One region of the Streptomyces sp. NPDC002690 genome, then DNA from elsewhere that is predicted to be linked to it. Evidence: riboswitches for the same ligand, from Rfam matches in the RefSeq annotation. Region 1 holds a riboswitch; the other holds the start of a gene.
What was found. A riboswitch is a leader RNA that binds a small molecule or an ion and turns the genes downstream of it on or off. The one in region 1 is predicted to bind glycine.

Region 1 (7,079 bases):
GCCCCGTAGAGTCGTACGTCGAAGAGCGGGCCGGCCGTGGCGTCCGCTTCGGCGGCCACGGCCGACGACCCCGCCACCACCTGGGCGGTACCGACGCCACCCAGGAGTCCGCCGGTCGCCAGCATCAGTGCACGTCTGTCCATGTGGTGTTCTTCCTTCGATGAGAGTGTCGTGGCGTGGGCACGCGCTCGGGACCGCCACCGCGCAACGGCCCGTGTACGCGTCCTCCCACCGAAGTTGATCACGGGACCGGGGGCCGGGTGCCAATCCGTGGCTGTCACTTCGTGGGCCGCCCCCCCCGTGCGAAGTCGCCACGACAGGGGGCCTGTGGGGCGCGTCTTCGCGCGTCCGGCCGGCCCCCGCCGGCCCTCCCGTCAGTCCGCCGAGACCGGCTCCACCCGGGGCTCGGCGACGGACCGGAAGTCCGCCGTGGACAGGGCGAGCGAGCGGTCGAGGCGGCCGGCGTTGAAATACATCTCCGGGTGGACCAGCAGCGCGGGGTCCACGATCAGTTCCAGCCGGTCGTCGAAGGAGAACGGGAGGATCGTGCCGCTCGGGGACTTGGCCAGGTCCTCAGCGATGTCGGCCGAGGCGAAGGAGGCGTAACTCCCGCCGTAAAGTGCCTTCACCGCCGCCAGGTCGACCCGCTTGTCCCCCGGCACGACCACCAGGACGAAGTGCTTCTCCTTCTTGCCGACCTTCACCATCGTGACGATGCACTTGGCGGCCTGGTCGAGGGGGTGGCCGCGGAGCAGGCTGACCGCCTCGGAGTTGCCCTCCGGGGCGTGCTCGATCACCCGGTACGCGGCCCCGCGCTCGTCCAGCAGGGACAGCAGCTTGCCGTAGATGCCGTCGGCGTCGTCCGTAGCCATCGTGTTCTCCCGTTCGGTTCCCGACATGCCCGTGTGGTTCGGGACGACCTTAGGGGTCGAGGAGCGGGCGCCCGCTCGCGGTGCCGCCGAAGAGCCGTGCGCCACCAGGTTGGACGGGCCTTCGCAGTCCAGGACGAGCGTGCCGCTCACGCGGCGTCCGCGGAGCCCGCGGCGTCGCCGCGGAGAATGGCGCGTTTGGCGTCGTCCGCCGCCTGATCGACCGGGCCGTGTTCGGTTTCCGCGTCTTCGATGAGCCCGCGCAGCCGGTCCCGTTCCAGTTGGCGCTGGATGAGGTGATTCTCCGAGCGGGTGTGTCGGAGGGACATCCATCGCTGCGCGGGTGTCGCGAACTTCCGGGTCAAGCGCCCATCGGCGAGGCATCCGGCAGGGACTTCGCAGGGACTTTCACGTCTGTCCCAGGGAGATTCCAGGGACTTTCCGCCGCGTGAGCAGGGAAGGCCCTGACAGCGCTGAAAGACGTAAACGCGCTGGTCAGGGCCCAGAGCCTCAGCACTCGATGATGTTCACCGCGAGCCCGCCGCGCGCGGTCTCCTTGTACTTCACCGACATGTCCGCGCCGGTCTCCTTCATCGTCTTGATGACCTTGTCCAGGGAGACCTTGTGGGTGCCGTCGCCGCGCAGGGCCATCTTCGCGGCGGTGACGGCCTTGACGGCCGCCATGCCGTTCCGCTCGATGCAGGGGATCTGGACGAGGCCGCCGACCGGGTCGCAGGTGAGGCCGAGGTTGTGCTCCATGCCGATCTCGGCGGCGTTCTCGACCTGCTCGGGGGAGCCGCCGAGGACCTCGGCGAGGGCTCCGGCGGCCATGGAGCAGGCGGAGCCGACCTCGCCCTGGCAGCCGACCTCGGCGCCCGAGATCGAGGCGTTCTCCTTGAAGAGCATGCCGATCGCGCCCGCCGCGAGGAGGAAGCGGACGACGCTGTCGTCCTTCTCCTCCGGGGTGGCGCCGCCGGCCGCGAAGTTCATGTAGTAGTGCAGCACCGCCGGGATGATCCCCGCCGCACCGTTGGTCGGGGCGGTGACGACCCGGCCGCCGGCGGCGTTCTCCTCGTTGACGGCCATGGCGTAGAGGGTGATCCACTCCATCGCGTGGGTCTGCGGATCGCCCTCGGCGCGCAACTGGCGCGCGGTGTTGGCGGCGCGGCGGCGGACCCTCAGGCCGCCGGGGAGGATGCCCTCGCGGGACATGCCCCGGCTGACGCACGCCTGCATGACCCGCCAGATTTCCAGCAGGCCGGTACGGATCTCCTCCTCGGTGCGCCACTCCTTCTCGTTCTCCAGCATCAGTGAAGAGATGGAGAGTCCGGTCTCCCGGGCCAGGCGGAGAAGCTCGTCGCCGGTGCGGAAGGGGTGGGCGAGGACGGTGTCGTCGGGGATGATCCGGTCGGCGCCGACCGCGTCCTCGTCGACGACGAACCCGCCGCCCACCGAGTAGTACGTCTTCTCCAGCAGCAGGGCGCCGGTCTCGTCGTAGGCGTGGAGGGACATGCCGTTCGCGTGGTACGGGAGGGCCTTGCGGCGGTGCAGGACGAGGTGCTCGTCCGCGTCGAAGGGGATCTCGTGCGCGCCCAGCAGGCTGATGCGGCCGGTGGAGCGGATCCGCTCGACCCGGGCGTCGGCGGACTCGACGTCGACGGTCCGGGGGGACTCGCCCTCCAGGCCGAGGAGGACCGCCTTCGGCGTGCCGTGGCCGTGGCCGGTCGCGCCGAGGGAGCCGTACAGCTCCGCGCGTATCGAGGCGGTCGGCGCGAGCAGGCCCTCGTTCTTCAGCCGCCGCGCGAACATCCGCGCCGCCCGCATCGGGCCCACGGTGTGGGAGCTGGACGGCCCGATGCCGATCGAGAACAGGTCGAAGACCGAAATGGCCACGGTGGAGACTCCTAGCTGGGTGGACGCCGTTGTCCACCGGCGAAACGAAAAGTGGGTGTGGGGGAGCGGGCGGAGCAACAGGGCGGGGCACCGCGCTCACCTTCCAGTGTGCGCGATGCCCCGCCCGACCTGCGAAAAATGCCCGTGAACAGGCGGTTGCTACTTCTTCAGGCCGGGGTACAGCGGGAACTTCTCGGCCAGCGCGGCGACGCGGGCCTTGAGGTCCGCGGCGTCGAACGCGGGCTTCAGGGCCGAGGCGATGATCTCCGCCACCTCGGTGAAGTCCTCGGTCCGGAAGCCGCGGGTGGCCAGGGCCGGCGTACCGATGCGCAGGCCGGAGGTGACCATCGGCGGGCGCGGGTCGTTCGGGACGGCGTTCCGGTTGACCGTGATGCCGACCTCGTGGAGCCGGTCCTCGGCCTGCTGGCCGTCCAGCTCGGAGTTGCGCAGGTCCACCAGGACCAGGTGCACGTCGGTGCCGCCGGAGAGGACGGAGACGCCCACCTCGGTGACGTCCGGCTGGACCAGGCGCTCGGCGATGATGCGGGCACCGTCCAGGGTGCGCTGCTGGCGCTCCTTGAACTCCTCGGACGCCGCGACCTTGAACGACACGGCCTTGGCCGCGATCACGTGCTCCAGCGGGCCGCCCTGCTGGCCCGGGAAGACCGCCGAGTTGATCTTCTTGGCGAGTTCCTGGGTGGAGAGGATCACACCGCCGCGAGGACCGCCGAGGGTCTTGTGCGTGGTGGTCGTGACGACGTGGGCGTGCGGCACCGGGTTGGGGTGCAGGCCCGCGGCGACCAGGCCCGCGAAGTGGGCCATGTCGACCATCAGGTACGCGCCGACCTCGTCCGCGATGCGGCGGAAGGCGGCGAAGTCCAGCTGACGCGGGTACGCGGACCAGCCGGCCACGATCAGCTTCGGCTGGGACTCCTTGGCGAGGCGCTCCACCTCGTCCATGTCCACGACGCCGGTCTCGTCGACGTGGTACGGGACCACGTTGTAGAGCTTGCCGGAGAAGTTGATCTTCATGCCGTGGGTCAGGTGACCGCCGTGGGCCAGGTTCAGACCCATGATCGTGTCGCCGGGCTTGAGCAGCGCGAACATCGCGGCGGCGTTCGCCTGCGCACCGGAGTGCGGCTGGACGTTCGCGGCCTCGGCGCCGAAGAGCGCCTTGATGCGGTCGATCGCGATCTGCTCGACCACGTCGACGTGCTCGCAGCCACCGTAGTAGCGGCGGCCCGGGTAGCCCTCGGCGTACTTGTTGGTGAGGACGGAGCCCTGCGCCTCCATGACGGCGACCGGAGCGAAGTTCTCCGAGGCGATCATTTCGAGGGTGGACTGCTGGCGGTGGAGCTCGGCGTCGACTGCGGCGGCGACGTCCGGGTCCAGCTCGTGGAGGGAGGAGTTGAGAAGCGACATCAGGCGGTCCCTTGGGTCTCAGTTGCCGGAGAACTCGGTGTATTCGTCGGCGGTGAGCAGATCCCCCGGCTCCTCGGCGACGCGAACCTTGAACAGCCAGCCGCCCTCGAAGGGGGCCGAGTTCACCAGGGACGGGTCGTCCACCACGTCCTGGTTCGCTGCCACGACCTCGCCGGACACCGGCGAGTACAGGTCGCTGACGGACTTCGTCGACTCCAGCTCGCCACAGGTCTCGCCCGCGGTCACCGTGTCGCCGACCTCCGGGAGCTGGGCGAACACGACGTCACCGAGCGCGTTGGCCGCGTGCTCGGTGACGCCCACGGTCGCCACGCCGTCCTCGGCGGGCGACAGCCACTCGTGCTCCTTGCTGTACCGCAGCTGCTGGGGGTTGCTCATGACGTGAATTCTCCTGTACGCGGGTGGGTGCTGATGAACGATGGTCTTACGGGATGAGACGCGACTGCGTCACGTCCGCCCGGCGGGCGGGGCGCGACGGCCCCGGGCCCGGCTACTTCTGGCGCTTGTAGAACGGCAGGGCCACGACCTCGTACGGCTCGTGGGTGCCCCGGATGTCGACGCCGACACCCTCGGTGCCGGGGGCGGCGAAGGCCGCGTCGACGTACGCCATGGCGATCGGCTTGGCCAGCGTCGGGGAGGGGGCGCCGGAGGTGACCTCGCCGATCACCTTGCCGTCCGCGACCACCTGAAAACCGGCGCGCGGCACCCGGCGGCCGGCGGCGACCAGGCCGACGAGCTTGCGGGGCGGGGCGGTCTCGGCGCGCTCGGCAGCGGCGGTGAGCGCCTCGCGGCCCACGAAGTCGCCCTCCTTCTCGAACTTCACGACCCGGCCGAGGCCGGCGTCGAACGGCGTCAGCGCCGTGGTCAGCTCGTGCCCGTACAGCGGCATGCCCGCCTCCAGGCGCAGCGTGTCGCGGCAGGAGAGCCCGCAGGGGATCAGGCCGTGCGGGGCACCGGCCTCGGTGAGGGCCTGCCAGAGGGCCTCGGCGTGCTCGGGGGCGACGAACAGCTCGAAGCCGTCCTCGCCGGTGTAGCCGGTACGGGCGATGAGCGCGGGAACCCCGGCGACCGTGCCGGGCAGGCCCGCGTAGTACTTCAGCCCGTCCAGGTCGGCGTCGGTGACGGCCTTCAGGATGGCGGGGGACTCGGGGCCCTGGACGGCGATCAGCGCGTACGCGTCACGGTCGTCGCGGACCTCGGCGTCGAAGCCGGCGACCCGCTCGGTCAGGGTGTCGAGGACGAGCTGGGCGTTGCCCGCGTTGGCCACCACGAGGTACTCGGTCTCGGCCAGCCGGTAGACGATCAGGTCGTCCAGGATGCCGCCGTCCTCGCGGACGATCATCGTGTAGCGGGCCCGGCCGACGCCGACCGTGCCGATGTTGCCGACGAGCGCGTGGTTCAGGAACGCGACGGCACCGGGGCCGGTGACGGCGATCTCGCCCATGTGGGAGAGGTCGAAGAGCCCGGCGCGGGTGCGTACCGCGTTGTGCTCGTCACGCTCGCTGGCGTACCGCAGCGGCATGTCCCAGCCCGCGAAGTCGGTCATGGTCGCGCCCAGCGAGCGATGCAGCGCATCGAGGGCGGTCGTACGGGGGGCGTTGCTCATGAGGTGTGGCTCCCAGGGCGCAGGGCATGACGACGAGGACGGTCCCTCCCCATCTGTCATCGGAACCTGAGAGGTTCGCCGAGAGGCCCCTGACGGGTCGGCTTGCACCTTGGGTGGAGCCGTCGGACGGCTCGCTTTTCAGATCTGCCTCATCCACGCGGTACGGGGCCTGAGAGATTCAAGGGAGGAACTTGCTCCTTCGGCGCCCGGCACACACGGTGGCCGGGACTCTCCCGCGCGGATTCAAACGGCCGGTATGCAGTTGCGCGCACATCATCGCACGCACGGCGGGCGACCCCGGCGGCCGGTACCCCGCCCACCACCACCGCCCGGCTTCCCGTCGGGGACGCTTGCTGCGCATTACCTATTCTTTACACTCTGTGAGCAGGTATGGGTGACTCGACAGGGGGAGTGCCGATGTCCTTGCGACCGTACGCGGGGGTGGTGCGGGGGGCTGCCCGGTCGCGGCACGCACCACCCGCCGCGAAGAAGGAGCCGTCGGCCGTACACGACCTGCGCGGCGGGGCCGGGGACGGACCGCGGCGGCTGGAATTCGCCCCCGGGGACGTCGTCGTCGTCTCCGGGCTGCCCGGCAGTGGCAAGTCCACCCTGATCCGGCGCACGGTCACCGCCCGCGCCGTCGACTCCCAGGACACCCGGGACCGCTTCACCGCGGCCCTGCCCCGCTTACTCCCGTACGCCCTCTACCGCCCCCTGGTCCGCGTCGCCCACTACTACGGGCTGCTCGGCGCGTTGCGCTCCGGCGAGGCGGTCGTCGTCCACGACTGCGGGACGCAGGGCTGGGTACGCCGCTGGCTGGCCCGCCACGCGGCGCGCCGGGGCGGTGCCCTCCACCTGGTGCTGCTCGACGTGTCCCCCCGGACGGCCAGGGCGGGCCAGCGCGAACGCGGACGCGGCGTCTCCGGGTACGCCTTCGCCAGGCACCGGCGCGCGGTCGGCCGGCTGCTGCGTGACGCCGAGCGCGGCCTGCTGCCCCCGGGCTGCGCCTCCGCCGTGCTGCTGGACCGCCCGGCGGCCGGGGCGCTGGCGGCCATCGCCTTTCCGGTGGCGGAGCCGGTGGTGGCGGACGTGGCAGGCGTGGCGGGTGTGCCGGGGCCGGTGGTGGCGGGTGTGGCGGGTGTGCCGGGGCCGGTGGTGGCGGACGTGGCGGGTGTGCCGGAGCCGGTGGTGGCGGACGTGCCCGTCGCGGCGGTCGACGGACCGGCGGCCGATCCGGGGAACAGGCCCATGAACCACATCAGCAAGCCGGT
Region 2 (7,079 bases), on a different contig from region 1:
TGAAATTTCGGGGACGGTCGAACCTCCGCTCCTCCAGCAGCCTCTCCAGTCCTTCCAGACACCGGGCCAGCTTGCGCCGGTACGCCGGACGGTCGGACAGGTCAAAGGCGTGCGCCACGACCTTCTCCCCCATCGAAGAGTCCCTCCATCAGTGGCGGCCCGCGGCCAGGCCGCCCGCATCTCGATCGATAATGCCCCGCAGAAGTGATCCATAACGCCTGCGGAAGCGTCCGGCACCGGATAGGCTGGGGCCGCTCGGTCATCAGGCACATTCCGCAGGCATGAGGTGGGCGACTCATTCACTCTCGCCTTCCCTTCGTCCAGGTGGCGGAAACACCGATCTTTTTGAGCCGACCGCGAAATATGTAAGCTCGCTGGCAGAGGCCCGGGCACGCGTCGCGAATCACCAGAAACCCCGCATTTCAAAGACGCAAATCGGCCTTGCGCGTCATATGACCGACAGCTAGTGGAAACACCGGGCGAACACTTGTCATATAAACTCAGCTGACGAGGCCGATAGTCGATGCGTCCAGCCGTCGACCGGCCTCCTTCTGACGTCCCGCACGCCGACAGCGCCGTCTGCACCCACCCACGCATCACCGTGTCTCCGAAGCGAGAGGCGACCCACCATGCCGCTGCATGTTCCCCCGGCCCCCGCGCCCGCGCTGCGCAGCGTTCTCACAGCACTCGGTTCTCCCACCGCGGTCCGCGAGGCCCGCACTCCCGCTCTGCGTTCCGTCCAGGGACCGCTGAGCCCCGAACTCCCCTTGCCCGTACACGTTCTGGACCGGGCGACCACCGACCTGCCCGCACCCGCGACCCGTCTCGCCGGCTGGCGTTTCCTGATCCGCGCCGAGTCGGGAATCGTCGCCGCGGCCGACACCGTCCTCACCGCGGACGGCTGGGCCTTCTCGCACTTCTTCGAGGGGCCGTATCTCGGGTCGACCGAACGTGCCCTGAGACAGGCCGAGTCGACGGCCACGCTCCACCAGCCGCGACTGCTCTCCGTACCCGAGCTCTACATGCTCACGCTCTGGCTGCACGGTGACACGGGGGCCGACCCCGCATCCGGCGCGGTCGCGCCCAACGACATCCTCGTTCCCCTCGCACCCGCGCCGACCGGGATCGCCGCCCACCGGCCCTACCGGGCCGCGGATCTGCTCCCGGTACTCTCCCTGCGCATCGCGCCCCGGCCCGGCCCTCTCGTCGGCTCGGCCTGACCCGCCGCGGCGACAACGTTCCTCCGGCCCGTCCCCGCTCCACGCGGGGACGGGCCTTCGTACATCCGCCCGTTCGGCGCACACCCCGCCGAAACGCGGCCCATGGCCCACTCGGACTACCCCGGACCCCCCGAAAAGGCGGGAGCGGCGTGGTGAGCCCTCCGCGCGGGTGACACCACGGCGGAGCGTGAAGCGAGCTGAGGCGAAATCCCTGCGGAACGCGGCGCGTGGCGCAACACTGAGACCGACCGGCCCGTACGGGAAGGCCGTTCGGCACTCACCCGCACCCCGCACCCACCACTCGACACAGCGAAAGAACCCTCATGTGCCAGCATCAACCCCCCTGCCCCACCGCCGAATCAGCAGCCCGGGAGGCCGCCCGGCTCGTGGCGCACCACCCGGAGCAGGGCTGGAGCCTGCTCTGCAACGGCGTCCTGCTCTTCGAGGACACCGGCGAACTGCTCCCGGACGGCCAGATCATCGCCCCCCACCGCCCGCTGGCCACCGGCCGGGTGGTGAAGGCCGCCTGAGCGGGCTGCCCGAGAGCCGGCAGCCCGAGAACGCGCGGGACCCGGCGGTACGGACAGGGGCCGGCCCGGAGAGATCTCCGAACCGGCCCCGACGCATGTCCGCGGGCTCGGTGCGCCCGCGCTGCGACCGTCAGTGGTCGTAGGCGTCCAGCGGCGGGCAGGAGCAGACCAGGTTGCGGTCGCCGAAGGCACCGTCGATCCGGCGCACCGGCGGCCAGTACTTGTCCGCGGCCGAGACACCGGCCGGGAAGACCGCGACCTCACGGCTGTAGGAGTGGTTCCACTCCCCGCCGAGCGCGTTCGCGGTGTGCGGAGCGTTGGCGAGCGGGTTGTCGTCCGCGCTCCACTCCCCCGAGGCCACCTTCTCGATCTCGCCGCGGATCGCGATCATCGCGTCGCAGAACCGGTCGATCTCGGCGAGGTCCTCGCTCTCGGTCGGCTCGATCATCAGGGTGCCCGCGACCGGGAAGGACATGGTCGGCGAGTGGAAGCCGTAGTCGATCAGCCGCTTGGCGACGTCGTCGATGCTGACGCCCGTCTCCTTCGAGATCGACCGGAGGTCCACGATGCACTCGTGCGCGACCAGGCCGGCCGGGCCGGTGTACAGGATCGGGAAGTGCGGCTCCAGCCGCTTGGCGATGTAGTTCGCCGCGAGTACGGCCACCTGCGTGGCACGCTTCAGACCCTCGCCGCCCATCAGCCGGACGTACGCCCAGGAGATCGGCAGGATGCCGGCCGAGCCCCAGGGAGCGGCCGAGATGGGGCCCACGCCCGTCTCCGGACCCGCGAGGGGCTGGAGCGGGTGGTTGGGCAGGTACGGCGCGAGGTGCGCGCGCACGCCCACCGGGCCGACGCCGGGGCCGCCGCCGCCGTGCGGGATGCAGAAGGTCTTGTGCAGGTTCAGGTGCGAGACGTCGCCGCCGAACTTGCCGGGCCGCGCGAGGCCGACCAGGGCGTTGAGGTTGGCTCCGTCGACGTAGACCTGGCCGCCCGCGTCGTGCACCTCGCCGCAGATGGCGGCGACGTGCTCCTCGAAGACACCGTGCGTGGACGGGTACGTGATCATGAGCACGGCGAGCTCGTCGCGGTGCTTCTCGATCTTGGCGCGCAGGTCGTCTATGTCGACCTCGCCGTCGTCGGCGGTCTTCACCACGACGACCTTCATCCCGGCCATCACGGCGCTCGCCGCGTTGGTGCCGTGGGCTGAGGACGGGATGAGGCAGACGGTGCGCTGGTCGTCGCCGTTGGCGCGGTGGTAGGCGCGGACCGCCAGCAGCCCCGCGAACTCGCCCTGCGAACCGGCGTTGGGCTGGATCGACACCGCGTCGTAGCCGGTGACCTCGGCGAGGCGCTCCTCCAGCTCACGGATGAGGGTGAGGAAGCCCTCCGCCTGCTCGGCGGGGGCGAACGGGTGCAGCGCGCCGAACTCGGGCCAGGTGATCGGCTCCATCTCGGTGGTCGCGTTCAGCTTCATGGTGCAGGAGCCGAGCGGGATCATGCCGCGGTCGAGCGCGTAGTCGCGGTCGGCGAGCCGCCGCAGGTAGCGCAGCATCGCCGTCTCCGAGCGGTGCTGGTGGAAGACCGGGTGCGTCAGGTAGTCGTCGGTGCGCAGCGCCTGCTCGGAGAGCGCGTCGGCGGCGGTGCCGTCCAGCGCCTCGACGTCGCCCCGCGCGCCGAAGGCGGCCCAGACGGACTCGAGGTGGGCGCGGGTGGTCGTCTCGTCGCAGGCGACGGAGACCAGGTCGGCGTCGACCAGCCGCAGGTTGACCCCGCGCTCGCGGGCGTCGGCGACGATCCCGGCGGCCTTGCCGGGCACGCGGACGGTCAGCGTGTCGAAGAAGGAGTCGTGCACGACCTCGGCGCCGGCGGCCCGCAGGCCCTCGGCGAGGATCGCCGCGTAACGGTGGGTGCGCCGGGCGATCGTCCGCAGGCCGTCGGGGCCGTGGTAGACGGCGTACATGCCGGCCATCACGGCGAGCAGGACCTGCGCGGTGCAGATGTTGCTGGTGGCCTTCTCGCGGCGGATGTGCTGCTCGCGGGTCTGGAGTGCCAGGCGGTACGCCTTGTCGCCGTCCGCGTCCACCGAGACGCCGACCAGGCGGCCGGGGAGCGAGCGGGCGAACTGCTCGCGCACGGCCATGAAACCGGCGTGCGGCCCGCCGAAGCCCATCGGCACGCCGAAGCGCTGGGTCGTGCCGACCGCGATGTCGGCGCCGAGGTCGCCGGGCGAGGTGAGCAGGGTGAGGGCCAGCAGGTCGGCGGCGACGGTGACGATCGCGCCGAGCTCGTGGGCGCGCTCGATCACGGGCCCGATGTTCCGTACGGCCCCGGAGGCACCCGGGTATTGGAGCAGCACGCCGAAGACGCCGCGCTCGGCGATCTCGGCCGGAATGCCGTCCGTGAGGTCGGCGACGACGACCTCGACACCGGTCGGCTCGGCGCGGGTCTCGATGACCGCGATCGTCTGCGGGAGGGTGTCGGCGTCGACGAGGAAGACCCCGCCCTTGACCTTGCCGACGCGCCGCGCCAGCGCCATGGCCTCGGCCGCGGCGGTGCCCTCGTCGAGCAGCGAGGCGCCGGAGGTGGGCAGGCCGGTGAGCTCGGCGACCATCGTCTGGAAGTTGAGCAGGGCCTCCAGGCGGCCCTGCGAGATCTCCGGCTGGTAAGGCGTGTACGCCGTGTACCAGGACGGGTTCTCCAGCACGTTGCGCAGGATGACCGGGGGCGTGAAGGTGCCGTAGTAGCCGAGCCCGATCATCGGGGCGAGAACCTGGTTGCGGTCGGCGAGCGTACGCAGCTCCGCCAGCACCTCGGCCTCGGTGCGTGCCGACGGGAGGTTCAGCGCCTCGGTGCTCTTGATGACGTCCGGCACCGCCGCGGCGGTGAGCTCGTCGAGCGAGCCGAACCCGACCTGCGCGAGCATCTTCGCCCGGGCCTCGTCGTCCGGCCCGATGTGGCGCTGTTCGAAGGGGATGCCCTGCTCCAGCTGGGAAAGCGGGGTGCGGCGGGGGGTCATGATGGAGGCCTCCTGGTCTGACACGACCTACGAGGGGCAGCGCGGCGCGGCTGCCCGAACGGCCTCCCCCTCTGTCATCTCGACCTGAGAGCTTCACCGGTGCGCCCGGGGGCGTACCGGCTTTCACCGTCGGTGAGGGCGGGCCGCACCGGGCACGTGCCGGGTGGGACCGCCCTGCTTTCCAGAGTGACCTCGTCCATGCGGTACGGGGGCCTGAGAGATTCCGGGGAGGATTTGCTCCTTCGGCGCCTCCGGATTCAGCACCGGAGGCTCTCCCGCACGGGGTCAGCAGCCAGGTGCCAGCCTACCAGCGGGGATCTACGCCGTTTCTTCGAGTGGCCGATATCCGGAATCTGCACTTCTGTAGTGGCTGTGGAGTAGTTGCCCGGCCATGTCTTCGAAGTGGCGTCGTTAGGCCGGAGGCCGGGCCGGGCGGCATCCGGTGCGCGCGATCGCAAGGCGGAGGATCGACCTCGTACTGGGCGTACGAGGACGATTCCGACAGCGCGGCGAGCGTGCGTGCCGGACGTCGACCGGCAGACGGCACTTCGAAGACTCGGCCCGGCCCCAGTCGTCGCGACCAGCGGGAGGCACCGTGCAGACCGACATCGATCCGCGCAGCCTGATCGGCCGCAAGGCATTCGACCGCGCAGGCATCAAGATCGGCACGGTGGACGAGGTCTACCTCGACGACGCCACCGGCGTCCCCGAGTGGGCCGCCGTCCGCACCGGCCTGTTCAGCAGGGACGCCTTCGTCCCGCTGGAACCGAGCGAGTTCGTGGAGGACACCCTGCGTGTCCCCTTCGACCGCACTCTGATCCGGGACGCGCCCGACTTCGGCGTCGGGCGTCATCTCTCGCCCGAGCAGGAATTGCAGCTGTACCGGCATTACGGACTCGATTCCTCCGCCGTGACCGATCCGGGACCGGACAAGGACTTCGGCAGGCTGGCCGGCCAGGAGGAGTAGTCCGGTGGTTCCGCCACCAGCGGCAGCGGATCGGCCGGGTGCAGTTCCGGGTCCTCCACCCGGAACGTGCGCACCCGGCCGGGCGGGTCCCCCGGCCGCTCGAACCGCACGGTGACCCTGCCGACACCGCTGCCCTGCACCCAGCCGTGTCCGTACGTCTCGTGCCGCACGTCGTGGCCCGGGGACCAGCGCCTCGCGGCGAGCCCGGCGGCCTCGTCCCCGGGCGCTCCGACGGCGTCCGCCTCCCTGCCCGGAGGCCCGGGCGGCGGGTCCGCGGCCCCGAGGCGCACCTCCGTCCCCGGCGGTGCCGGGGAGGCCGGTCCCGCCGGGGCGGCCTCCCGCTCGGCCTCCCGCTCGGCCTGCGCCGCCTGCGCGAAGAGGTCTTCCTGCGTGTAGTCCGCCAGGCCCGTGACGCCCACTCCCAGCAGCCGGACGCCTCCGGTGGTGTCCACCGCCTCCAGGAGGCGGGCGGCGGCCTCACGCACCACCCCGAGGTCGTCCGTGGGGCCGCGGAGCGTCTCGGAGCGGGTCAGGGTGGAGAAGTCGTAGCGGCGCACCTTCAGGACGACGGTGCGCCCCGAGCGTCCGGCCTTCCGCAGCCGCTCGACGCACCGGCCGGCCAGCCGTTCGACCTCCGTCCGCACCCGCGTCCGGTCGTGCAGGTCCACCTCGAAGGTGTCCTCGACCGAGACGGACTTGGCGTCGCGTTCGGCGACCACGGGCCGGTCGTCGAGGCCGAGCGCCATTCGGTGGAGCGAGACGCCGTGAGCCTTGCCCACCAGCCGTACGAGCTCGTCCTCGCCCGCCTCGGCCAGGTCGTGGACCGTGGTCATGCCGGCCCGGCGCAGATGGTCCCCGGTGGCCGGGCCGACCCCGGGCAGGGTGCGTACGGACATGGGCGCCAGCAGCTCCCGCTCGGTGCCCGGCTCGATGAGCATCAGCCCGTCCGGCTTGGCCTCCTCGGAGGCGATCTTCGCCAACATCTTGGACCCCGCCAGTCCCACCGACCCGCTGAGTCCGGTGACGGCCAGGATGGCCTCCCGCAGCCGCTCGCCGGTGGCACGGGCCGAGGCGGAGTCGTCGGCGGCACCACCGGCCTCCAGATCCACGAAGGCCTCGTCCAGGCTGAGGGGCTCCACCAGCGGGGACAACCGCCCCAGCAGTTCCATCACCTGCTCGCTGACGGCGCGGTACAGGGAGAAGCGTGGCACCAGGTAGGCGGCGTTCGGCGCGAGCCGGCGCGCCTGGGCCGTCGGCATCGCCGAGTGCACCCCGAAGCGCCGGGCCTCGTAGGAGGCGGTGGCGACGACTCCGCGTGGGCCCACGCCGCCCACCACGACCGGCTT

Region 2: linked by a shared signal. The riboswitch ahead of gcvP (aminomethyl-transferring glycine dehydrogenase) and the one ahead of gcvT (glycine cleavage system aminomethyltransferase GcvT) in region 1 are both predicted to bind glycine.

The regions. Positions count from the first base shown of each region.
Region 1 is NZ_JBSFVR010000150.1:20-7,098, reverse strand. Features, by position in the region: gene ACWD3D_RS19645 (right-handed parallel beta-helix repeat-containing protein) at 1-143, opposite strand, end outside; gene ACWD3D_RS19640 (YbaK/EbsC family protein) at 375-872, opposite strand; gene ACWD3D_RS19635 (hypothetical protein) at 1,019-1,198, opposite strand; gene ACWD3D_RS19630 (L-serine ammonia-lyase) at 1,380-2,762, opposite strand; gene glyA (serine hydroxymethyltransferase) at 2,922-4,184, opposite strand; gene gcvH (glycine cleavage system protein GcvH) at 4,203-4,580, opposite strand; gene gcvT (glycine cleavage system aminomethyltransferase GcvT) at 4,693-5,808, opposite strand; glycine riboswitch at 5,957-6,054, opposite strand; partial or broken gene ACWD3D_RS19610 (AAA family ATPase) at 6,226-6,882, shown strand.
Region 2 is NZ_JBSFVR010000174.1:7,460-14,538, reverse strand. Features, by position in the region: partial or broken gene ACWD3D_RS21405 (glutamate--cysteine ligase) at 1-133, opposite strand, end outside; gene ACWD3D_RS21400 (hypothetical protein) at 630-1,220, shown strand; gene ACWD3D_RS21395 (DUF5999 family protein) at 1,544-1,750, shown strand; gene gcvP (aminomethyl-transferring glycine dehydrogenase) at 1,881-4,766, opposite strand; glycine riboswitch at 4,958-5,054, opposite strand; gene ACWD3D_RS21385 (PRC-barrel domain-containing protein) at 5,362-5,733, shown strand; gene ACWD3D_RS21380 (DNA polymerase IV) at 5,655-7,079, opposite strand, start outside.